Regions from separate parts of the Thermanaerosceptrum fracticalcis genome, predicted to be linked through region 3. Evidence: riboswitches for the same ligand, from Rfam matches in the RefSeq annotation. Region 3 holds a riboswitch; each other region holds the start of a gene.
What was found. A riboswitch is a leader RNA that binds a small molecule or an ion and turns the genes downstream of it on or off. The one in region 3 is predicted to bind lysine.
Positions count from the first base shown of each region.

Region 1: linked by a shared signal. The riboswitch ahead of BR63_RS12865 (diaminopimelate decarboxylase family protein) and the one ahead of dapB (4-hydroxy-tetrahydrodipicolinate reductase) in region 3 are both predicted to bind lysine.
Region 2: linked by a shared signal. The riboswitch ahead of dapA (4-hydroxy-tetrahydrodipicolinate synthase) and the one ahead of dapB (4-hydroxy-tetrahydrodipicolinate reductase) in region 3 are both predicted to bind lysine.

Region 1 covers NZ_CP045798.1:2,531,868-2,540,244, reverse strand. The annotation lists gene ilvA (threonine ammonia-lyase IlvA) at 1-463, shown strand, start outside; gene BR63_RS12895 (HD domain-containing protein) at 716-1,969, shown strand; gene BR63_RS12890 (hypothetical protein) at 1,997-2,497, shown strand; gene BR63_RS12885 (carbon-nitrogen hydrolase family protein) at 2,638-3,495, shown strand; gene BR63_RS12880 (GNAT family N-acetyltransferase) at 3,527-4,246, shown strand; gene BR63_RS12875 (DUF4392 domain-containing protein) at 4,281-5,180, opposite strand; gene metF (methylenetetrahydrofolate reductase [NAD(P)H]) at 5,294-6,178, opposite strand; lysine riboswitch at 6,466-6,644, shown strand; gene BR63_RS12865 (diaminopimelate decarboxylase family protein) at 6,749-8,002, shown strand.
Region 2 covers NZ_CP045798.1:2,182,007-2,190,433, forward strand. The annotation lists gene BR63_RS11170 (NADH peroxidase) at 1-287, opposite strand, end outside; gene dapA (4-hydroxy-tetrahydrodipicolinate synthase) at 963-1,844, opposite strand; lysine riboswitch at 2,176-2,359, opposite strand; gene BR63_RS11180 (response regulator) at 2,612-3,400, opposite strand; gene trhA (PAQR family membrane homeostasis protein TrhA) at 3,961-4,641, opposite strand; gene BR63_RS11195 (hypothetical protein) at 5,136-5,519, opposite strand; gene BR63_RS11200 (M23 family metallopeptidase) at 5,523-6,110, opposite strand; gene BR63_RS11205 (hypothetical protein) at 6,110-6,376, opposite strand; gene BR63_RS11210 (trypsin-like peptidase domain-containing protein) at 6,390-7,208, opposite strand; gene BR63_RS11215 (LPD38 domain-containing protein) at 7,352-8,427, opposite strand, start outside.
Region 3 covers NZ_CP045798.1:940,475-948,901, forward strand. The annotation lists gene BR63_RS04935 (ribonuclease J) at 1-451, opposite strand, end outside; gene BR63_RS04940 (aspartate-semialdehyde dehydrogenase) at 782-1,804, opposite strand; gene dapB (4-hydroxy-tetrahydrodipicolinate reductase) at 2,056-2,844, opposite strand; lysine riboswitch at 3,056-3,238, opposite strand; gene BR63_RS04950 (YlmC/YmxH family sporulation protein) at 3,340-3,615, opposite strand; gene BR63_RS04955 (hypothetical protein) at 3,644-3,970, opposite strand; gene BR63_RS04960 (dUTPase) at 4,053-4,418, opposite strand; gene BR63_RS04965 (M16 family metallopeptidase) at 4,440-5,708, opposite strand; gene BR63_RS04970 (D-alanyl-D-alanine carboxypeptidase family protein) at 5,734-6,543, opposite strand; gene BR63_RS04975 (polysaccharide deacetylase family protein) at 6,610-7,311, opposite strand; gene BR63_RS04980 (polyribonucleotide nucleotidyltransferase) at 7,428-8,427, opposite strand, start outside.

The DNA of each region.
Region 1 (8,377 bases), 1.6 Mb from region 3:
GGGCAAAGTGTGTACAAGTATCCTGGAGCTCTACAATGAAAATGCCATAGTTGTGGAACCGGCGGGGGCTCTTCCCGTTGCCGCCCTGGATTTTTACAAAGAGCAGATTAAGGGGAAAAATGTTGTTTGTATCATCAGCGGGGGGAACAATGACATCGAAAGGATGCAGGAAATTAAGGAAAGATCTCTGCTTTACGAAGGTTTAAAACATTATTTCATTATCAATTTCCCCCAACGGCCCGGAGCCTTGAAGGAATTCGTCGTGGAAGTCCTGGGTCCTCGTGATGACATCACCCGTTTTGAATATACCAAAGTAAACAATAAAGAAGAAGGTCCCACCCTGGTGGGGATTGAACTGAACAAAAAAGAAGATTATGATTTGCTCATCGAAAGGATGAAACAGAAAGGTATCCGGTATACAGTCATCAATGAAAGCCCGGAATTATTCAACCTGCTCATTTGATTTGTATGGTGCCTGACACTAAGTTATTGTTGTGTCATTTTTGTTAGACATTGATCTAAACTTCGGTCCGGCAGCCAGCAAAGCTAATCGGAATTAGTAAAGATATCGTATTTAGAGCATGATTAAGGTGATTAATGCGACAACCGAGAACCGTCCCCGTTGTCGCACCAAATATTTACCAAAACAAGGGAGGATAAAATACCCAGGAAGTAGAATAAGGGAGTAAACAACCTCTTTAAGTGGAGCGTGCGCATGGGCAAAGTTATCAGGGACCCTATTCACAACATTATCGAAGTAGAAGACGATGTCCTGGAACTTATCGATACGTATGCCTTTCAGCGGCTGAGAAGAATCAGGCAATTGGGCGTAGCCTGGCTGGTCTACCCATCGGCAGAACACAGCCGTTTCGCCCACTCACTGGGCGTGTATGAAATGTCAAAGAGGGTCATCCGGGCCCTCAAAAGAAACAGCAGTCATTTTACTTTGAACAAAGATGAGGAGAAACTGATTACCACGGCGGCCCTGCTTCACGATATCGGACATGGGCCCTTCAGCCATATGCTGGAGGGTGCCATCAAAAATTTGGGCGGACATTTTGAACATGAGGAAATGTCCACAAGGATTATTCTGGAATGCCGGGAAATAAACACAAGGCTGCAAAGATTTGGTACAGATTTCCCCGCAAGGGTCTGCCAGGTCCTGCAAAAGAAGTATCCCAGTACCCATGTAGCCTCCGTTATTTCCAGCCAGTTTGATGCCGACAGAATTGATTACCTTTTGAGAGACTCCTATATGACAGGAGCCAATTATGGAAAATTTGATGTTGACTGGCTCTTACGAAATATTAGTATTGAAACGGCCACTTTTCCCTCGGTCAAAGGACAAACCGTGGTGGGGATCAATCATAAAAAAGGCTTGAATGTCTTGGAACAGTACCTGCTGGGCAGGCACTATATGTACATTCATGTGTACTACCACAAGGTAATTCGCTCATTTGAAGCCATCGTCAATAACCTCATCAAGAGAATATTGGAGAAAGAACATAAAAAGCTGGCCGGATATAAGGTCATAGAAGCTTTATTCAACTCTACCATAAGTATTGAGGATTATTTACAGCTAGATGATTTTGTAATGATGTCCTGGTTTAATGAATGGTATAATAAGGTGAAGGACCCGGTTTTACATAAACTCCTGGAATATCTTTTCTGCCGTGTACCCCTCAAGGTAGTTTTTCCTCCCCAAGAGCCCATAGCCTATTACAAAAAGAGGGAAGAAATTCTGGCCCAATACTCCAGTGAAGATGAAAAGAAATATTTCTTTTATGAGGATAGCTCCAAAAATGTAGCCTACAAAGATTTATACACCACCCGGGATGTGTTGGAAGAGATCTTTGTCTGCAAGGAGAAAGATGAGATTATACCTTTATCGGCCCTGGAAGACAGCATCATTGTCCAAGCCTCCAATGCGCTGAAAAAGGATACAATTCGCTGGTATATCAAACCTTAAATATCTTGGTGAAGGAGGGGATAGAGTATGCTTGAGAACATCTTTGCCCTACGTGATGTTATCAGCATGTGTGGGGGGAAAATCAGAGGGAGAAAGAAAATACAAAAGATTATTTACATACTGCAAGAGCTTTCAGACCCGCCCTTGAAGCCTTATCAGTTTAAGTGGAATTATTACGGCGTTTATTCCGAGGAATTGGCCAATGACCTAAGCGTAGGAGAATCATTTGGTATTCTCAAGGAAAACGAGGAAGAAGAATATGGCTATAGGACTTATATTATTGAGGCTGTTGATTCCTCCAATCCCACCCGGCTTTGCCGTGATCAGAACCTAAAAAGTATTGTCCAATACCTTTCCCAGCAAGAGACCAGGGTATTGGAGGTTCTCAGTTCCATCATCTTCTTTAAGAACGAAGGTTTAGACGGTGAGGAACTTAAGGGTAAGCTCCACACCTTTAAGGGCCACCTGGCAGCTTTTTTTGACCAAGCCTTTGCAGCTTATGACGAATTATTTCAGATTTTGCATTGAGTGAATAGATATAAGCTCTGTGCCCTCGGAGTGGAGGGACACAGAGCTTTTGCTTTAAGTCGTTTTCTTGACTTGAATAACCTGTTGCGCTATATTTGGCATAAAAGAGAAGAACCATCTTCAGGAAAGGAGATAACCCTGTGAAATTCAGAGTCTCAGCGGTTCAATATCACCTGCATACCATCAAGCGTTTTCAAGATTTTGCCCGGCAGGTGGAGCATTATGTAAAAACAGCCCAGGAGTTCGGGGCTGAATTTGTCTTGTTTCCTGAATTTTTTACTACCCAGCTTTTGTCAATAGGCGATAAAAAAGGCAGAGCCTTGAGTATTCAAGAATTGCCGGAGTTTACGGACCAGTATTATTCACTTTTTACAGGGCTGGCCAGAAGCACCGGAATGCATATTATCGGGGGAACCCACGTCATCAGGGAGGGTGGTAAGTTGTATAATACGGCTCATCTTTTTTACCCCGATGGCCGGGTGGCTGTTCAGCCCAAACTTCATATGACCCCTACGGAGATAAAGGAGTGGGGAATTACACCGGGAGATGAACTTCATGTCTTTGACACAGAGAAGGGTAGAATAGCCCTTTTGACCTGTTATGATATTGAATTCCCCGAAATTGTGAGAATGGTACGGGCCCGGGGTGCCGATGTCATCTTTTGCCCATCCTGCACCGATGACCGCCATGGTTTTTATCGCGTAAGATATACCAGCCATGCGCGGGCCATAGAGAACCAGGTCTATGTGGTGACAACAGGTACAGTAGGGAGTCTTCCCACGGTGGATTTTATGAGGGCCAATTTCGGGCAGGCAGCCGTCATTACACCCAATGATATTCCCTTTCCTCCTCATGGCCTGTTAGCCGAAGGGGAGATTAACGACGATATGATTATTACAGCAGACCTGGATTTAGCATTACTCTACCAGGTTAGAGAAGCCGGCTCTGTTACCACCTGGCGGGACCGCCGTACCGATTTGTATCCTGATTGGAACTGAATTAAGCCGGGGGTTGGAGGTGAAAAGGTGCATGTTTTACAAAGAACTTTATTTCTTTGACGGGGACCGTACGGTCCAAGGGGTTATCCGTTCTTACCGGGAAAAAGATTTTCCCGGCTTAATCCGTATCCAGCAGGAAAGCTTTCCTCCTCCTTTTCCTGCCGAACTCTGGTGGAATGAGGAGCAGTTATATAATCACATCACTTTGTTCCCCGAAGGAGCTTTGTGTGCGGAAGTGGAAGGCACCCTGGCCGGTTCCATGACGGGTTTAATTGTCAAACTGGACCACAACCATACCCATCATACCTGGAGCGAGATTACGGATAACGGTTACATTCGAAACCACGACCCCAACGGAGATACTCTTTACGTGGTGGATATCTGTATCAGGCCTGCCTATCGTAAACTGGGATTAGGGAAATGGCTCATGCAGTCCATGTATGAAGTGGTAGTGTATAAAGGATTGCGCCGCTTGCTGGGTGGCGGTAGAATTCCCGGCTATCATCGCGTAGCCCAGGAGATGACGGCAGAACAGTATCTGGAAGCCGTCGTAAGAGGGGAATTAAAGGACCCTGTTATCACTTTTCTCCTGCACTGCGGCAGAGTGCCTGTGGCTTTAGTTTCCAATTATCTGGAGGATGAAGAATCCCATCACTATGGGGTTTTGATGGAATGGAAAAATCCCTTTTTGCGACAAGAGAACCGTCCCCCTTGTCGCATAAGCCAAAAAAAACGGCTGCAAACCTTTTAAGGGTGGCAGTCGTTTTTTCTCGTTTTTTGTTCTCTTAGAAGGATACGGCTTTTTTCTCCTTTAGTAACTCCATTTCTACTATCTGATGGAGCTCGTCCAAGATTGCCAAATTTATTTCCAGGCTTAACCCGTCCACGGTCATCTCCCGCTTTTTGCTGCAGCCGTCAATGGCTCCCTCTTTCACCAGGGCAGCTAACAAATCCTTTTCCATTTTCCTGTCGTGGAGAAGGTTCTTTCCGGAAAGCAGGGAAAGGGCGGCTGTGAGGCCGTGGCCTCCCCAGTTGGAGACCCCCGTTACCAGCACATAATCGGCCCTGGTAACCGCGCAGATCTGGGTACCGTTAGAAACAGAGTTTTGAATAATGTCGGCTATTTTCCCCATACCCAGTTCATTGCCCCCGTCCCCTACTGCAGCGGTAGGAATACCAAGCTCCGCCGCTTTAGTAAAGAGGGGATCGGTATTTGGTATAAGATAGGTTAAATCTTCTCCTCGCATGGAGTAAAAGCGTCCATCCCGGGCCCGTCCGGGGCGCTCGATGGCTACAATCATGGATGGCCGGTATTTATTGATCAAATCTACACAGAAAATTTCGGCCCCGTCATAAGGGACGACTTCAAGGGGTGAGGAAAGGCCCTTAAGAGTGGAGCCCGCCTCTAATAAGGGACTGGAGTATTGATCTGTGATCAGAACAGCATTTTTACCCAATTCCTCCAAAGCTCCTGCCAAAGAGAGGGCGCCCAGCGGACCATCTGTTTCTCCTATAAGAGTGTCTTTTATGCCAAAGCCTGTAACAATAAGTACTGTTGTACTGTCCATCAGCTTTTCCGCGGCCCTGGCCAGGTCTCCGGGAATGAGAGCAGCTTTTCCCAGCCCTCGCCCGCCTAAATCTTGGCAGATAAGTTCCTCAATTTTGGTGAAGTCTGATTTACGCAAGTGCCGCAACTCCTTGTATTTTTTTCCAACAAACAGTTATTATCTATATATAATGGTTGAACACGGCAAAGGGTTGATATAATACAGTATACTTGTTGCACAATTTAGGAGAATTAGGTACTGATCACTGACCGGATCGTCGACATATTTTCTACGATTTTCCTGGTAACCTCCGGGCGGTTCATGGTATAGATGTGGATACCGTCCACACCCCAGGAGAGCAGGTCGATGATCTGCTCCGTAGCATAGGCGATACCCGCCTCTTTTAGTGCTTCCGGATTATGCTCATACCGCTCCATAATCCTGATAAACTTTTTGGTCAAAGAAGCTTTGCAGAGAGAAGTGATACGTTCGATCTGTTTTCGGTTCAGGACCGGCATAATCCCTGCAGTAACGGGTACGTTGATACGGGCCCTTGCCATATGATCCAAAAATTCATAAAAAATTTCATTATCAAAGAAGAGCTGGGTGATTAAGAAGTCCACACCCGTATCTACCTTTTGTTTTAGATAGCTTAAATCTTTTTCGATATCATCACACTCCAGGTGCCCTTCGGGGTAGCAGGCTGCACCCACAGAGAAGCTGCCGAGGCTCTGGATGTGAAGGATAAGGTCTTTGGCGTACTGGTAATGGAGAGGGTCGGGAAACTTAAAATCAGGATCCTGGGGTAAGTCGCCCCTTAGTGCCAGGATGTTTTCTATACCATTGTCTTTGAGGCTATTAAGGATGCCCTCGATTTCCTGTTTGGTGGCGGCGATGCAGGTGAGGTGGGCCAGGGCTTCCAGGCCGTACTTGTGTTTAATCAGGGACGCTATCTCTACTGTCCTGTTGGTTGTGCTGCCGCCAGCCCCATAGGTAACACTGATAAAATCGGGTTTTAAATCCTTTAGGCCCTCGATGGTGTTGTAAATGGTTTCAATAGGACTATCTTTTTTGGGAGGAAATATTTCAAAAGAAATCACAGGTTTCTTAGTTGCAAAAATATCTTTGATCAACATGGCGGCACCTCCGGAAGTTTATATATAGGAAAGGGGACACACCTGCTGAAGAGCGGGCAGTTCCTTGGAGACAGGAATGTCCCCAACGTGGTGAAAGGGGACACACCTGCTGAAGAGCGGGCAGTTCCTTGGAGACAGGAATGTCCCCAGTTTAATTGTGATGAATTGTAATATATTTATCAGGTGCTGTCAATATAAGCCACCACATTTTGCCATAATATTTGAACCTCAATGCCGTCAAAATATATCTATTGACAGACTTCGAGCTCTGTTGCACAATAGAATAAATTAATGGTAGAGGCGCGGCATATTATGAGTACGTATCGGGAGCAGGCCGGCGATGACGGGTACGGAAAGGAATGGCCGCCGAAGTGAAGGTTTTCAGGCCGGGGACCTTTGCTGGGCTTGTGTTGAATAAGCACAAGACTGTCACCCAATATTTTTTGGGTGGAGCGCTATTTCGTACAGCAGGGCAGGGGCAGACCTTTGCCTTATGAAGCAGCTTGCGGGAAGTGCTCGTAAGCTGCTTTTTTGTTTATATAGATGAAAAATATAGAGGAGGAAATTTACGTGGCCGAGAAAAAGTTGCCTTTTACCAAAGCACAGCTGGAAGAGATTATTAAAGAGCACCCTACTCCCTTTCATATCTATGATGAAAAAGCCATCAGGGAAAATGCCAGAAGACTGATTCAAGCCTTTGCCTGGGCCCCCGCCTTTAAAGAATATTTTGCCGTGAAAGCTACCCCTAATCCCTATATCCTGAAGATCTTGCGGGAGGAAGGCTTCGGCGCCGACTGCAGTTCCCTGGCAGAGCTGGTCCTGGCCGAAAAGGCAGGCATAGTAGGAGAGAATATCGTCTTTACCTCAAACGACACACCGGCCGTGGAATACCAGAAAGCCTTTGAACTGGGGGCCATTATCAACCTCGATGATATCAGTCACATCGACTACCTGGAGAAGCATGTAGGAATTCCTGAAATCATTTCCTTCCGTTATAATCCCGGCCCTCTGCGTGAGGGTGGGAACTCAATCATCGGCAATCCCGAAGAAGCCAAATACGGCCTTACCCGGAAACAGATCTTTGAAGCCTATAAAATCATGAAAGAAAAGGGTGTCAAACGTTTCGGCATCCATACCATGGTGATTTCCAATGAACTGGATCCCAACTATTTTATCGAAACCGCCAATATGATGTTTGATCTGATCATCGAACTTTATCGTACCCTGGATATTCGCATTGAACTGGTAAATTTCGGCGGCGGCATCGGTATACCCTACCGGCCTGAACAGGAAGTGGTAGACCTGGAGTACATTGGCCGGGGGATTAGGAAGGCCTATGAGGAGAAGATCGTGGCCAACGGCCTGCACCCCCTGAAACTGGCCATGGAATGCGGCCGCATGATCACCGGGCCTTATGGCTACCTGGTGGCTATGGTCCTCCACAAAAAAGAGATTTACAAGAATTATGTAGGGCTGGATGCCTGCATGGCCAACCTTATGCGTCCCGGTATGTACGGCGCTTACCATCACATCACCGTAGTAGGGAAAGAAGACTGGCCTTTGGACCATACCTATGATGTCACCGGCAGTCTCTGTGAGAATAACGATAAGTTTGCCATTGACCGCCCTCTGCCCAGGATCGATATCGGGGATATTGTGGTTATCCACGATACCGGTGCCCACGGGCACGCCATGGGCTTCAATTACAACGGCAAACTGCGTTCTGCCGAACTGCTCCTAAAACCCGACGGCAGTGTAGAATTGATCCGTCGGGCGGAGACCCTGGAAGATCTCTTCCAGACCCTGGATTTTTCCAGGCTGTAATTAAATTATCCAGCAAAAAATCAGGCCGGAGGAGACTTCGGCCTTCCAACTTTCATCCTGAAAAATTAAAGGAATGATTGGTATGAAGTTTAGCTTCCCCAGGAAATCTATTACATATTTGTCACGGTTTTATGACAACAATTTGTCATTGACAAGTTAGCAAAAGATATTGTTATAACAGGGAGATTTTTATATTGTTATTTTATACATACAGAGCTGAAGAGTACGGCTGTTGTTTTAACAGAGTTTGAGCTGAATCTTAAATATATAAAAATTTAGTCGAGATATGACATGTTATATCAGAAAAATTCGAAAAAAAAATAAAGGAAAAATTTATAATCCAACGAACAGTATTAATGTCTAACTTCATCTAAC
Region 2 (8,427 bases), 1.2 Mb from region 3:
TATGCCTCAGCAATTTCGGGATAACCTTCGCGGTCCGCCTGTCTGCTCATCGCCAGGTACATTCCAACTTCTGTACACTCACCCGTAAAATTGTCCTTTAAAGCTTGCACAACTTCAGGATCTAAGCCCTTAGCAACACCAATTTTATGCTCATCAGCCCAATTTAAATCTCTACCTTCTGCTTTTTCAGTAAATTTCTCAGCTACAGCACCGCATTGGGGGCATTTCTCAGGCGCAAACTCCCCTGTATGTACGTAACCACATACACTGCACATAAATTTTTTCATTGTAATTCCTCCTTGTATATTAAGAAATTCTTAATGTTTATATATTAATAATAGTAACAATTACTATAATTGTCAAGAGGTTTTTCATAAGAAATTACCTTAGTGTGCTGCGACAAAGGGGACGGTTCTCGTTGTCGCATATTCTCACCCCAGATCCATCCAATACTACGTCTTCCGTCTTTTCTGGTTTAAAATTTAAAATATTCCAAAAGCCACGCTCCTGTTTTTGATGCAATAGAAGTGTAACACGCAAAACATCTAAAAAATCAGGAGGTAAACCATGAATCACTATGAGCAAGAGATCGATATGTGCTATGAACTCAAAGAAACTCCCAAATCTTCCAAAGAGTCATATTTCCGAAGAGTAAATACATTCATCCAGTTTATACACGAACCGTCCCCAATGTCGCCAACATCATTTCCCTTTTTTTGAATGTCCTAAACACACAAAACCACCTCAACAGCTTCCATCCTGAGAGGTGGTTTTGTGAAGCGCTCATTTCTTTCCTAATGGAAGGTACAGTTAATGTTGACAACGATTAAAACCTGCGAATTTTCCTGCAATAGATCCTAAATCATAGCGGCCTTTCCAACGATCTTCGTAGGACCTTTCGATTCTTCCGCCAGCGTACTTATTGCATTAAACCCCAAGAGCATCTCTCTAAACGAAATAAATTAAATAAGATTTAGCTTAGTTAAAGCTTCTGTTATGGTTTCCGTTTCTTTTGCTGAAGCTTCAACCAGAGGGAGGCGCAGCTTACCTGAAGGTAACCCCAAAAGAGATAAAGCTTTCTTCACAGGAATAGGGTTAGTCGTCACAAAAATTGCCCTAAAAAGAGGAAAAAGCTGCTGGTGAATAACTCTAGCCTGATGAACATCACCGCTCATGTATGAATCAATCATTTTTTTAAGGGAATTTCCTATAAGATGGCCTGCTACGCTTACCACACCATAAGCACCTACAGATAACATGGGAAGAGTTAAGCTGTCGTCTCCGCTAAAAATTAAGAAATCTTCCGGGAGAAGAGTCTTTAGGGTGGAGACCTGGTCAAGATTCCCCGCAGCTTCTTTCAAGGCTACAATGTTCCCTATGCCTGCAAGTCTGGCCACAGTTTCTGGCAATAAATTTGTCCCGGTTCTTCCGGGGACATTATATAACATGACGGGAAGTGAGGTTTCAGTCGCTATGGCCTTAAAATGCTGGTACATACCCTCCTGGTTAGGTTTATTATAATAAGGTACAACAGCCATAATCCCGTCCACACCGATTTTCTCGGCCTCCTGTGTCAGGTAAATACTGTCCGCCGTGGAATTAGACCCTGTACCGGCAATAATCTGCCCCTTGTTTCCGACGGCCTCTTTAACAGCAGTAAAGAGACTTAATTTTTCTTTTAGAGATAAGGTAGGAGATTCCCCAGTAGTTCCTGCAATAACAAGACCGTCATTACCCGATTCGATGAGGTACAGAGCTAACTTTTGTGCACCCTCATAATCCACGCTTAAATCATCTTTAAAAGGTGTCACCATAGCCGTAATCATTCGGGGAAATTTACTCATTAAATAACAGCTCCTCTCCTTCTATAGCATTAATTACTTCTCTCTTTGTCATCGTCAAAAATTTATACCGTCCTTGTTGCTGCCCCTTTTCTTAACTAGCCAGCATTAACCCAACCTTTCATATAAATTCGAATTATCCTTAGATACTCATCGATGAGGACCCCCTTCCTGCTTCTGACCCTGCAACTAGAAGCAGTATATGCATAAAAAAGTTAAAGGTGCAAAGGGAGTCACTTGAAATAACCTTCTACAGATTAAGAAATGACTACAAAAAAAGCTAAAGGCATTAACCTTTAGCGTAACCGCTCTGGTTACCCCCCTTCCCTGCCCCTGGTGAGATAGTGCTCCATCTGATAACGGGCTCATATCAGATGACAGTCCTGCACTTCTTCAATGCAGTCCCAGCGTGAAACCTTGGCCGGTCTTCCACACTTCGGCGAACGCCCCTTTGGTCCAGTTCCTCGTTGCCACACTCCCTGGATTACTCTTGGCGATTCGCGACCCCTACCTCACTCTTGGGAGTGAGGTAAAAAATATTAGGTTTTTGCACATTATAGCATGAATTAAAATTACACGTCAATCAAAACTCATTAAGTCCTTCAATAATATCGGAAATATACCCAGAGCCCGCTGCATTTAATACCTTGACCGCATACAATTCGGCTTCAGGAGCAACACCCTCTCACTGGCAGGCCCAGTCAGCACTACTGCCGCATTTATTAATGGTAGATCCTTAATTTTTAGATATGCAGCGTAATGTACTCGCATTAGCCAGACAGTTTTTTTCCCAAATTATTTAGGAGTTCTTGTTCATTAACACCGTCTTTTGGAAAAGTCACTAGGGCTAAATCTATTTTCTGGATCCCTTGCTCAGTAAACCACTTGCGAAATTTTTCTGTTACCACTGCTGCTCCTTCAGCACCAGTAAGCGGTAAAACCAGCAGCAGATTGCGTTTCCTGGTAAGGAATACGGAGTCTATTTCTCTCAATTGCTCCTTCACTTTATTCCGGAGGTTGACAAGTTCTTTTAAGTGGGGTAAGCTCCGCATTTCATCCGGCATCCTAATCTCTAGTAAAGAGAGTAAGCTACCGCCACGCTGGGCCCGTTTGACCTCATTGCGGACCTGCTCTTCTAATTCGGCCTCGGTCCAAGCCTCCCTGTTATCCTCAGGGGGAACCAAGGGTCCAAGGACGCCCTCTACCCGTTCCAGTAAACCTTCTTTGGTAAAAGGCTTCCGGATGTAGTTAACGGCACCAGCTTTTAAAGCCCTTTGCACGGTGACCCGATCTGCACGACCTGTAAGTATAATGACCGGCAGGTAGGCCCACGCTTGCTCGGAACGCATCCTTTCCAGGGCAGTAAGGCCATCCATCCCTGGTAGGGTGATATCCAGGATAATCAAGTTTACCTCCTGATAGCGTTTTGGGAAACGAAAGAGGTCCTCTGCATTGACTAATTCCAATACTTTTACGCCGTACTGTTCCAGGGTTCGCTTTACTTCCAGGCGAACTATGTTGGAATCTTCTACAATCAAAACCTTTTTTTCTGTTGACACTTACTTTTCTACCTCCTTAAAAAGTAGAACAGGTCCCGGCCAGCTTCCTTGGCCCGGTACATAGCGGCACCAGCTGCCCTAAGAAGTTTTTTCACCTGTAGCCCCGTCTTCCGGGAAACAGGCTACTCCTACGCTAATAGTTCCGAGTAATACGCTATCATCGACTATCTCAATCAAATAATGATTCAACAATTAATTTAGAATTCCTGCCAAGTTTAGACAATTTCAATAATGATTCGATTCTGTTATGTTAATAATAATTACTTTTAGCGGTTATTTAGTATTCTATGCTTCTTATGGTAAAGAATCTGTTATGTACAAATACCGGTGGTATACCACAGGAATTTATGATTCCTAGGAATTACAAAGTCTATATGGCTCAACCGATTCTAGATATAGATAAGGCATTAGAAGAAATTTCACAAAATAGAGGGATTTTGTACGACCCTGCGGTGTTAGACGTTTGTATGAAAATTATTAACAAGAATGGCTTTAAATTAATGTAAAAGGAGCCACAGTAGGTACCGATAACGTCCAAGGTAAACAATGCCAAGGCATCATTACAAAGCTAAATAAAATAAGAATCCTAAGTAATGAACTGTACTCCCACCCAAAACAAACAAATGCCATATCCCATGATTAAACGGTATCCTTTTCCATAAATAAAAGATTACACCAAAGGTATACATCAAGCCACCTGTTAATAACCAGGTAAATAATCCTTGAGGTATCATCTCTAACATAGGCTTAACAGCTATCATAATTAGCCATCCCATAATGACATATAGGCCGATAGAAAAATATTTCATTTTCTCCAGATTGACAACTTTGAGAATGATTCCTCCTATGGCTAGAGCCCAAATAATGCCGAAAATCGTCCAACCCCAAGTGCCTCGCATAGATACAAGTGTAACTGGCGTGTAGCTGCCGGCTATCAGTAAGTAAATAGAAATATGGTCAAAAACTCTTAACACTCTCTTAGACTTCTCATGAAAAACACTATGATAGAGGGTGGAAGATAAGTAGAGGAAAAACAATGTAAAACCGTAGATGCTAAAACTTACTATTCGCCATACATCACCACGGATACTTGCAAAAGCAACGAGTATGACCAGGGCAGCGATACTAAATAGAGCACCGATACCATGACTTATACTGTTAAAAATTTCTTCTGCCAGACTATATCTGTTTATTAGTTTTTCATTATTGTTTCCAAAACCCATGAAGGCGCCGTTAGTCATCTGATTAATTCACCTCTAGCTATTATCTTGTTGGTTTATATTATATCCTATTTCCAGTTAATCATTTGCTATAATATGGATATTTTAAAAAGTGGCTTATAAAATCAAAAAACACACACCTAGCCGGTGTATGTTTTTATTTAAATTTTGGTGGAGGTGAACTAATACTCTTAAAAACCCTAACTTTCACCCTTTGTTACTAGACCACGAAAAAAGGACCGCGATAATGCGATCCCTTTTCGGTAACATCCCTTTTCGTTTGTATTATGCCTCTCTACCGGCAAGCCAACTATCCCCTTTTTATAGGCCCCCACCAATGTGTTCGACGGTCACACATTGTGTCTCATCCGTCCCGAGTAGAGAAGCAGGAAAGCTAAGTGATCATGCGCCCCAATTTTACACACTAGATATAGGAAAAACTAAGGGAAAGAAAAAGTATTAAATTTTTTTGCATGGGTAGCATGGGGGCCCTCGTCATTCCCACCTCCCCTCTTTTAGTATTTTTTGGCCAATTCAATATCCTGCTTGGCCTTGCCAGCAATGGCTTTTTGTGTTTCCTTGAAGCTTTCTACCAGGCTAAACAACGTATGTACTCCAAGGGAACCACCGGCCATAAATATTGCCACTAATAAAACACCAACAAAAGGAATCTTAAAAGGAACATTGATAATTACAAACATATCCAGGCTCGCCCCGTAAGAAATCACTACAGAGAAAACAAAGGCAACAACAATCTGCCATACAACATAATCGTTGCTGAGCTTCTGCAAGCGCGGCGCAGCCTTGAATATTATTTCCACAGCCCTTTCCACGACAATAGCCAAAAAAACAACCACCCCAACCAAAGACCAATTAACCGTAACCAAAGCACCGTCCATGAATTACGCCTCCTTTCCCTTTCCCGCCAGTGTAATGATCTCTAAAAACTCATCCTCATTGTGCCAATTCACAGCAGCACCGGCCATTTCCAAAGGCTTTCTAGCCTCCACAAACACTTTGCCGTCAGCTACGCGACGAAGTACTTCCAGGCGCTCCCCGTCCACGGAACCGGCGATAACTTTATAACCGGACAAGCCAATCATGGCCAGAGGATCTACATATGCACCATACAACTTGATATCAAAGTGGAGATGGGGACCTGTGCTTTTACCACTTGTCCCTATTTCTCCAATCAATTGGCCTCTCGTAACTCTTTGCCCAGCTCTTACGTGAACCTTAGATAAATGGCTATAGTATGTTTCTGCCGTTCCGTCATGGGATAAGATAACACGAATCCCGTATGCCCCACCGCTGTTTCCAGCAGATTTCACCCTGCCGTCTGCAGCCGCATAAACAGGAGTACCGGTAGGAGCCGCAATATCTATACCTGTATGGAACTTCTGAACTTTTTCAATAGGGTGAAAACGTAATCCGTAATCGGAAGTAATAACTCCGCCTTGGACTGGATAAGAAAAATTGTGGCCGCTCATTATTGAATCACTCCAATCTTAGAAAGCCATCCAACCAATATCTGCCCCGCTATTAAGAAAAACACGGCCCATGCACCCAATTTCATCATGTCGGTTCTAAACTCTTTGAAGTCGGCCTTCGTCACCTGGGCCTTTTCAAAGTCGTCCATTCTTTTATCAGCTTCGTCCTGACGGACCTTGAGTTTCTCTGTACATTTCTCCAGATTTTCAAGTTTATTTTGGTGTATACCCCAATCCTTTTCATGCATACAAACTTCGTGGGCCATGTCTCCACCTCCCTTAAAAGAGATTAGCAAAGACTATTTCGCGAACTTGTTCACCAGCAAAAGCCACTTTGCCGCTTTTAGCTTGCTGATATACATGGGCCACTTTGTAATAAGGAGATATGAACCCGATATTAGATACGGGAATAGTCTTTTGCTCATCGGCCCACACAATTATGAATGTTGGCAATCCTATGAATTGCCCTTTTACATTAAACGCTCCCCCACCGCTATTTCCGGGGTTAATCGCGGCATCAGTTTGAATCCATTCGTTTCCACCAATCACCCGCTTGCTGCAGGATACAATCCCCGCGCTCACAGTATCAGTAAAGCCCAAGGGGTTCCCAATACAGAAAACCTTGTCCAAGAGCTTTACTGGCTCATCCGGGAACTCTACCGGCATTAGCAGCCCTGAGTCGGCAGCAATTTTTAAGATGGCTATATCCTGGCCTAAGTCGCCGTAAAGGACCTTCGCATTAATGTTGGCCGGCAAAGAATCAAGGATAACATTTATTTCCTGAGAAGGGTCAAGACCATCTAATACGACATGACAGTTAGTTGCTATGTATCCGTCTTTGTCAAGGACGATACCACTTCCAAGCGAAGTGCGTCCATCCTTTAATTTTGCCCTTACAGTTACCACAGACGGCAGCAAAGGAGGAATAAGCTCGTACTCGTGGGTTTGGGCCTTCTCGATGAAAGATAATACTTCTGCCCTTTTGATTAATTCCTCCGGCTTGAAAGTGTTGTCCGGATAGCCGGAAACGGCCTTCTTCTTCAACATGCGCTCAATCAAAGAATAATACCATTTTCCAGGCAATACATCTTTAAACAACTCCAACACCTTCTTTCTAAAAAATTAGGGAGGCTAAAAGCCCCCCTTGGCAGGGGTAATCCCTTATCGCATCTCCCTCTTTTATCATGCCATAATTCGACAAATTTGTGGGATGTTCGACAAAATATTACCGCCTATTTAGTCTATTTTCTTAAAAAATTTTCTTCGTAAAACTTATTCACAGCTCGAACAATATCAATCATGTCAGACCGTACTGCTGCAGCTTCCAGGGTCTTATTAGGCCTATCCGACTTCTCGATAAAGTGCAGCGCATCCTCCAGGACATCTATAGCCTGAGAGGCTGCATTAAAGACATTATTGACTGCAGCCAATTCCCCAGGCAACTTCTGCCCTTCGTGCAAGCGCCTGTAATCAGCCACCTGAGTTTCCACCTGCTTCTTATAATCATAAAAATCACTCACCGACTGGGGTTGCCGGTACGCATCTGCCACAAAACCTTGAGAAAGCCCTCCCAGGACCGGAATACCAGGCTTGCCTCCGAAAGTCATATCAATGGATTCCAGGAACACCCGGCCTAAAGTACCGGTATACCCTTCTATAAGCCGCTGCAGCCGTTTGGGCGACTTAAATGCTTCCGGTATTCCCGGCACATCTGCAAGTCCCTCACTGATCTTTCGCACAAGAATACTGGTGTATTCGTTATACTGCAACTCCGGTGAAACCCGTTTGTCCGATTCGCTTAAAATCGGATTACCGCGCCAATCTCTACCGGTTGCGTCGCGGTAGAAGGGTTCAATGGCAGATGGAATGATCTCAGGGACCAGGGCTTGATTAATGGTCTGTGCAAACTCCTTCCAGGCATTAGGATTATCCTTTAGGTATTTATCCAGCAACCTTTCCGGAATAGCCCCAAACATAATCCCAAGCTCCCACGGCCTCGGCACCGGGAAAAACCAGCGTGTAGTTTTTGGGTCCCCAAGGGGTATATTCCAGAAGAAATCCCGGCGCCACCAGGGTAGTTCCCGGTAATTTTCGTTCTCCCGGGTGAGCCACAAGTTAAATAAGGTGGGAATAGTAATATACAACAGCCCTTTGGCTATGGTACGCCAGGGGTGCTTAGCCAGTAACCGGCCTACGTTTACTGTCCCTTGGATTGAGGGGTTTAAGAAATTGACAAGCCTGTTAAGCTGTGCACGTCTTACCCAACTACCCATCTTGCGGAAATCCACGGAAAGGTTACGCATACGGGCTACATTGC
Region 3 (8,427 bases):
AAGCGGAGCCAATGGCGTCAGGTATACTGTGGCTTACCTTAAAAAATTCGGCGGTAAAGTACGCACCTAATTTTACAGATTCCCTGGGACGAATAGGGATAAGTTTTGCATTTGCTACATTGTTTTCTTTTAATTTGGCCTGTAACAGGCCTAAAGTTAGTTTTGTTCCGTACACAGGAACATTTATCTCTTTTAAGACATAGGGCATGGCTCCGATATGGTCTTCATGTCCGTGAGTTAAGATGATTGCTTTTATCATTTCTTTATTTTCTATGAGATAAGTGGTATCGGGAATGACGATATCAATTCCCAGCATTTCATCTTCCGGAAACATGAGACCGGCGTCCACAACGATGATTTCGTTGTTGTAACGCAGGACCATCATGTTATTACCTATTTCTCCCAAACCACCCAGTGGTATCAAGAGAAGCTTATTGTCGTTTTCTGGCATTGCAGACCTCCTTTTTGCTATTGCATAAAAAAAAACCTTCTCCTATCCGTCCCATACAGAAGGTTTTATCATTCATAAGATAAACCAAACCGTCCCCTATCTTACATGTGTATTATAAGATATTTTAGACGCGGGTACAAGAGACACCGTGCAACTATCTTCCTTTCTATTATCACCCAAATAATTCCTTCTCATACAAAGAAAACTTGACTTCCAACAAGTGTAACGCTGTTGGAAGCCTTAGTTGCACTTGTGCCTGTGGTGCAAAAAGCAAAAGAGATGCTGTAAGCACAGGCTCATAGCATCTCTTTCAGCGTATAATCAAATATATTATCCGCAGAGGTAATGGCTGCTGTAAAGCAGGTTTCGTTTTAGCAACTCATCAAGAATTTGTACTGCATTGGTGGCTGCCCCTTTGCGCAGTTGATCACCCACAACCCACATGTTTAAGCCCCGGGGATTATAGATATCCTCTCTTAGGCGGCCCACAAATACTTCATCGTGGTCTGAAGCCTTAAGGGGCATGGGATAGATGTTCTTATCAGGTTCATCCATTAGGATGACACCTGGACTATCCGCCAGAACTTTTCGCACAAGGGGCAGCGGTATTTTTTCCTCTGTTTCAATATAAATAGATTCAGAGTGGCTTCTAATGACCGGAACCCGTACGGTTGTGGCCGTGATGGCAATGTTTTTGTCATCGAAAATTTTATGGGTTTCTTTTACCATTTTCATTTCCTCTTTGGTGAAGCCATTATCCTGGAAGACATCAATATGAGGGATCAAATTATAAGCGATTTGATGGGGAAATACTTTGGGCTGAATGTTGGAGGAATCATTTATCTGTTCATATAATTCATCAATGGCTTCTTTTCCTGCTCCGGAAACTGCCTGATAAGTGGAGACAATGATGCGTTTTATCGGTGAGATATTATGGATGGGTTTTAGGGCCATGCACATAATAATCGTTGAGCAATTAGGATTGGCAATAAGCCCTTTGTGGTTATTTAGAGCATGGGGATTTACTTCAGGTATCACCAGGGGAACATCATCATGTAAACGGTAGGTGCTGCTATTGTCGATGACTACTGCACCTTGCCGGAGGGCTTCAGTGGCGTACTCCTGACTGGCTTTCCCGCCGGCGAACAGTGCCACGTCCACTCCCTTAAAAGCCTGGCTGTTGATAGTTTCAACCTGATGTTCTTTGCCTTGAAAGCGAATTCTTGTGCCTTTAGAACGCTCTGTAGCGAACAATTTTATATGTTGTATATAAGGTCTTGTTTCTAAAATTTTTAATATTTCAGTACCTACAGCACCGGTGGCGCCAACAACTGCTATGTTCAATTTCTTCATTTTTGCATACCTCCATTTATTAAGTATTTTTGAAGCTTTCCCGAAAGATTGACGTATGCCGAAGTCCGGCTCCTGGCAAATCTTATATAGGTTTTGATATTTAACTACTATTGTATCACCCTTCGTGTATACGTCAAGGACAATTGTCTACGCCACGTGAACATCAATAAATATTATGGTTATAAATAACAATATGAATTATTCGATATTGCTAAACTTCTCATCGATGAGGAGCCGTCGCGTAAAAGCAATTAATCCAGGATATTTTCCAGCCCGATTTTCAGCCCCCTCAGGCATTTCACCTTTCTGACGGCCAAAAGAATGCCAGGAATAAAGGACTCTCTCGAAAATGAATCGTGACGTATAGTCAAGAGTTCACCTATACCGGCAAATAATACTTCTTGATGGGCCACCAGGCTCTTTAAACGGACACTATGAATGTTTACACCGTAAAATTGTCCACCCCGGCTGCAGTTATCCATTTGCACGGTTTCGCATATGGGAGAATTGGTATATCTCATGGCACAAGCTGTAGCAATGGCTGTGCCCGAGGGGCTATCAACTTTTTTGTCATTGTGATATTCAATAATTTCAGCCTGGGAGAAATACCTGGCAGCATCTCTCGCCCATTTCATCATAATGACAGCACCCAGGGAGAAATTAGGTGCCAAAAAAGCCCCTGTACTGCTGGCTTGAGCCAAGCTGTCAATCTCACTCATTTCTTCTTTAGAAAATCCAGTGGTCCCCACCACAACAGCAATACCCTGCTTTAAGGCAAGGGTAATATTCTTTTTGGCAGCTTCTTTATGGGTAAAGTCGATAATGACATCGGGTTGTGCTGTTTCGATAATGGACAGAAGATCATCATTAACTTGGACCCCCAATGGTTTCAAACCAGTTAATTCACCGATTTCTTTACCCACATTTTGCACATCACACGCACCGACAAGCTGTATATCGTCAGTTTTAGATATCCCCTTGATAATCTCCTGCCCCATCTTGCCACAGGCGCCTACTACTACTGCTTTAATCATGCTCATGCAAGCCACCTTACCTTTCCTCTAAATTATTTTATTGAGCAAATAATTAGGTGCTCATCGATGAGGACCTAATTATCAAATAGATACTCAACTAACAGCAGTATATGCGGACAGCAATATTGTGTGCCTCCCTTATGAAGAGAAAACGAAAAAACAGCTAAAGGGTCTACCTCTAGCTGTAAAAAGCTATAGTACCTCCTTCCTCTGCCCGTAGTGAGATAGTGCTCCACCTGGTAACGGGCCCTTACCAGATGACAGTTCTGCATTTCTTCAATGCAACCCCAGCATAGAGACCTGGATAGTCATCTACACTTCGGCGGATGCCCCTTTCCACCGGTTCATAGTGTCCCCACTCCCCGGCTTACTCTTGACAATCCGCGCCCCTACCCCACTCTTTTTGAGTGAGGTATCTTATTCAATTTTATTGTGTATTGTATACTAATATGTAAAATATGTCAATGATGGTGGTAAAATTTTTGTGGTGGTAAAATTTTTCTAATAGGGATATTTTTTATAACGCATATGGGATTCATCCAGCTCCACGATAATAACCTCAGAACCGATTTTACGAACGGCTTCCCAGGGTATGGTAAGATTATTTTTATCCCAAAGATTTAAAAGGCCGCCTTTGCTTGGTAAAATAATGGATTCAATGTTGCCGGTTTCCGCGTGAATGACTAAGTCGGAATCGGCTACCGTCCCCAGCCTGGCTCCGTTTTGGATATTGACAATATCTTTCCCGATCAGGTCAGTTAGTCTGACATTGTTCACGAATCTCACTCCATTCAAGTTTAGCGATCTACCTAAATCTGCGCAGCAAACTTAAAAACAGCGGTTGTAAGATGGCAATAACAATAGCTGCCAGTGCCAATGGATCAATTAAGAGGTTATCATAGATACACACTTTTTCCGGTAGTGACAGTTTTAGGAAAGAGGTAAGCAGTACCAGTGACAGATAAATCCCCCCGGCGATGGCCACCAGTTCACCTAAAGCGATAGAGGCCGGTGAGGCTACCGTACTTTCCACATTCTCCACACCGCGGGTCTTTTTAAGCCTCACTCTTGTGCGTACAGCCCAGGCCACAAGACCAATGAGAATTAAGGCTAGTATCCCCTTAATCAACATAAACATCCCCTCCTCTATTTAGAATATTATGCAAACTAGCCTCTCATAATGATAGAAAAAGAAAGAAGTAAGGAGTTTATCCTTACTTCTTCATTTCATATCCGGTTTTAGTGGACGTTCCGTCCTGCCTGCGGTGATTTTCTTTATTTTTGTCCATATACCTGGCATAAAGTTCGTCGGCAGTCATGCCCGTTTTAATACACATGCTGATGAGAAAATGTAAAATATCCACCAGTTCCTCTTTTACTGCCTCTAAGTCGATTTCTTTACGATTTTTCCACCATTTATAGTTGATTTCATTGAGCAGTTCTGCAACTTCTACATTAATGGCCATACATTCTTTTTGTAACCATGTTTCCAGGTCAAAATTAAGCTTACGTCCTTCTATCACTTTTTGGTCAAAGTTAGCCTGTTGTGCAAAAATGGCCTTCAGTTTATCCTTTTCCAACTTCTCTTCTCCTCCCCGGCCTTACCTGAGAAAATTATGCAAGTTTACCGGTTTTTCCAAAGGACCTATGGTACTTAAGGTAAAATGATAATTGTTAAACAAAGTGTTGGCAATGGATTTTACGTCTTCCAAGGTCACAGCAGATATTCTTTTTACTACTTCTTCGGGTGTAATGATTCTATTGAGGCATAGTTCAGTACGGCCGATTCTGGTCATACGGCTGCTCACACTTTCTAATCCCAAGTATAAGTTGCCTTTTATTTGTTCTTGGGTTCGCCGCAGTTCCCTTTCCGTGATACCATTTTCCATAATATCTGAAACTTCCTTGATTAACAGCCTGATAACTTCATCGTATTTCGCAGGGCTTGTGCCGGCATAAAAGGTGAATAGTCCCGTATCACAAAAGGCCGAGTGATAACTATAGACAGAATAGGCCAGTCCTCTTTCCTCACGGATAGACTGTACCAGGCGTGAGGATAAACCGCCGCCTAATACATTATTTAAGATATAAACGCTGTATATTCTTTCGTCACCCTGGGGTAAACCGGCCGTTCCCAAACAGATCTGGACCTGTCCCGTATCCCTGGAAATGTTGGATGTATCGGCATGGGTACTTCTCGGCGGAACCAGCCCCTCCGGTTTTTTGGCGGGTTTAATTTTTGCAAAAATCCTGGCAATCTTGTTTTGCACAGTTTGATGGTCGATATTGCCCGCTACGGCAACCACAATGTTATTTGCCGTATAATGCTTGTCCATATAGTTGATGATATCATTGCGTGTAATCGCTTCCAGGGAATTGACGGTACCCAGTATAGGTTTACCCAGAGGATGGTCGGGCCAGGCTGTTTGCACAAATAAATCATGAATCAGTTCATCAGGGGTGTCCTCGTACATCTTTATTTCTTCTTCAATGACTCCCCGTTCTTTCTCAATGGCTTTTTCCGTAAACGTGGAGTTAAAAAACATATCGCTCAGCACATCGAGGGCTAAATCAAAATGTTCGTCCAATATTTTGGCGTAATAACAGGTAAATTCTTTGGTGGTAAAGGCGTTAAGCTGTCCACCTACTGCATCTAAAGCTTCCGCAATGTCGGAGGCGGAACGGTTTTCCGTTCCTTTAAACATCAGGTGCTCGATAAAATGAGAAATACCGGCTATTTTTTCATTTTCATGGCGGGAGCCCGCCCCTACCCAAATGCCAAGGGCTACTGACCTCACGACCGGTACTTTCTCTGTAACGATGCGGACGCCGTTATCCAATTGTATTTTGACAAAATCGTTGGTATGCATAGAAAAACCCCTTTATTTGCAAGATTTAATCGCCGGTTAGCTGCCGTAAGCCATATTCTAATAACCTTTTAGCATCGCCAAATCGGTCTTTCGTATTTAATACTACGGCAATCACTTCACGACCTTTATATTCGGCTGAGGCTACCAGACACTTACCCGCTTTAAACGTGGTACCGGTTTTGACGCCTGTGGCTAAGGGATAAGTCCATAACAAATAATTTGTATTCTTGATAAATTGCGTGCGCCTGGGACTTTCCCAGTGTACGTGATAATACTTTTTTTTTACTATGTCGGCAAAGATTGGGTTTTCAAGGGCATATCGTGTTATTAAAGCTAAATCATAAGCCGTGGTAAGATGCTTAGGGTGTGGTAAACCATGAGGGTTATAAAAATCTGTTTGCAAAGCCCCTATGGTTTTTGCTTTGAGATTCATTAAACCCACAAATTCCTCGACACTGGGGGCTATTTCTTCCGCAATAGCTACACAGCTGTCATTGCCAGACCTGATCAGGGCACCATGAATAAGCTCCAGGAGACGAATTTTGTCACCCTCAACAAGCCCCAGAGCTGCTTCACCAGTCGAGGCAGCCCTAAAGCTTACTTCGACAATTTCTTCGGTATTTCCTGTCTCCAGGGCCAGAATAGTTGTTAAGATTTTCGTCGTACTGGCAGGCGGCATTGGCTTAAAACAGTCCTTTTGAAAAAGAATTTTTCCTGTTCTGCCATCGAGAAGTATAGCGGATTTGGCATAGACAACGGGCCCTTCACCTCTTGCTTCTAAGGGAAGGAATAAGCAAAAACTGATACTGAGAATGAGAAAGGCCTTTTTCAACATGATCTCACCTTGTCTGTCTGTCTTTGCCTTTAGTATGGCCTATCAGCTTAGAAAATAAAGATGATGCTATTGTAATATTTCACTAACCGTTTTAAGGGTAAAACCTTTATCTTTTAAGGCATCAATCAGGGCCGGCAAGGCATCAAGGGTACATTTTTTAGGATGCATTAACACAATGACACCGTTATCAGCCTTGGAAAGGACCCTATGTTTGATTACTTCCGCTGAAGGATTTTGCCAGTCCACTGTATCAGCCGTCCACATAATGGTCTTATAACCCAAAGCTTCTGCGGCAGCAACCACGTGGGGCTTATGTTCACCATAGGGTGGAGCAAAAATTTTACTCACGGTGATACCCAAGTCCTGCAATACTTTTTCCGTATCCCTTATTTCTTTCTTGTTTTGTTCAAGGCTAAGTTTATCGGCATGGGGATGAGAGTACCCATGATTACCGATTTCATGTCCTTCTTTGGCAATCTGCTGCACTATCTCCGGAAACTTCCTGGCAAATCTTCCTGTGATAAAAAAGGATGCTTTAATATTTTTGCTGCGAAGGGCTGCCAGCATACCCGGCAGAACATCTTCGCCCCAGTCCACATTGATAGTAAAAGCCATAGTTTTGTCTTTGGTGTTACCCAGGTAAATGGGATTAACAGTGGGCACGTCTTTATCCCTAAAGTAAATCATGGAGCCAAATACCAATACAATCACAACAGTCAACATTATGAATAGTAAAATATGTTTTTTCCTTAGAAAAATAATATACATCAAAAATTCACCCCTAAGAATAGTGTCAAATAATCTATATGCAAGAAAGGGGGTGAATAAGTCAAATTGCAATAAAAATAAAGCGATTTTGCCAATCGCTTATTTTTAATGGTCTATTATTGAACCGTGGTTTTTTGCTGTCGTAATGCTTCTTTCCGTGACAAGTTGATCCTGCCCTGCCTGTCTATTTCCGTCACTCTTACCAGGATTTCATCACCGATGGAGACAACATCCTCCACTTTGCCCACTCTTTCCTCAGCCAGGTGAGAAATGTGCACCAGCCCTTCTTTCCCCGGCATGATCTCCACAAAGGCCCCGAAATTAGTGATACGCGTGACCTTACCTATATAAATTTTGCCTACTTCCACATCTCTTGTTAAATCTTCAATAATCCGCAAGGCCTTCTTCCCGGCTTCCACATCAACTGCTGCAATAAAGACCCGACCGTCATCTTCAATATCAATTTTTACACCGGTATCCTCAATAATTTTCTTGATGGTTTTGCCGCCAGGACCAATAACATCCCGGATTTTATCGGGATCGATCATGGTGGTTAAGATACGCGGGGCATATGGCGATAAATCGAGGCGCGGTTCTTTGATGACGGCCAGCATTTTCTCCAAAATAAAGAGGCGGCCTTTACGGGCTTGTTCCAGGGCATCCTTCAGGATATTCCTGTCAATGCCGGCAATCTTAATGTCCATTTGAATAGCAGTGACACCTTTTTCGGTTCCCGCAACCTTAAAATCCATATCCCCCAGAGCATCTTCCATGCCTTGTATGTCTGTAAGAATCGTATAATGATCACCTTCTTTGATTAAACCCATGGCCACACCGGACACAGGGGCTTTAATAGGAACCCCGGCATCCATGAGAGAAAGAGTACTGCCGCATACGCTGCCCATGGAAGTAGAACCGTTAGATTCCAGCACTTCCGACACTAACCGGATGGTGTAAGGGAATTCCTCTTCGGAAGGAATCATGGGTTCCAATGCTCTCTCGGCTAAGGCCCCGTGCCCGATTTCCCTTCTCCCGGGACCGCGCATGGGCCTGGCTTCACCCACGCTGTAGGGTGGGAAATTATAATGGTGCATATACCGTTTTGATTCTTCCACA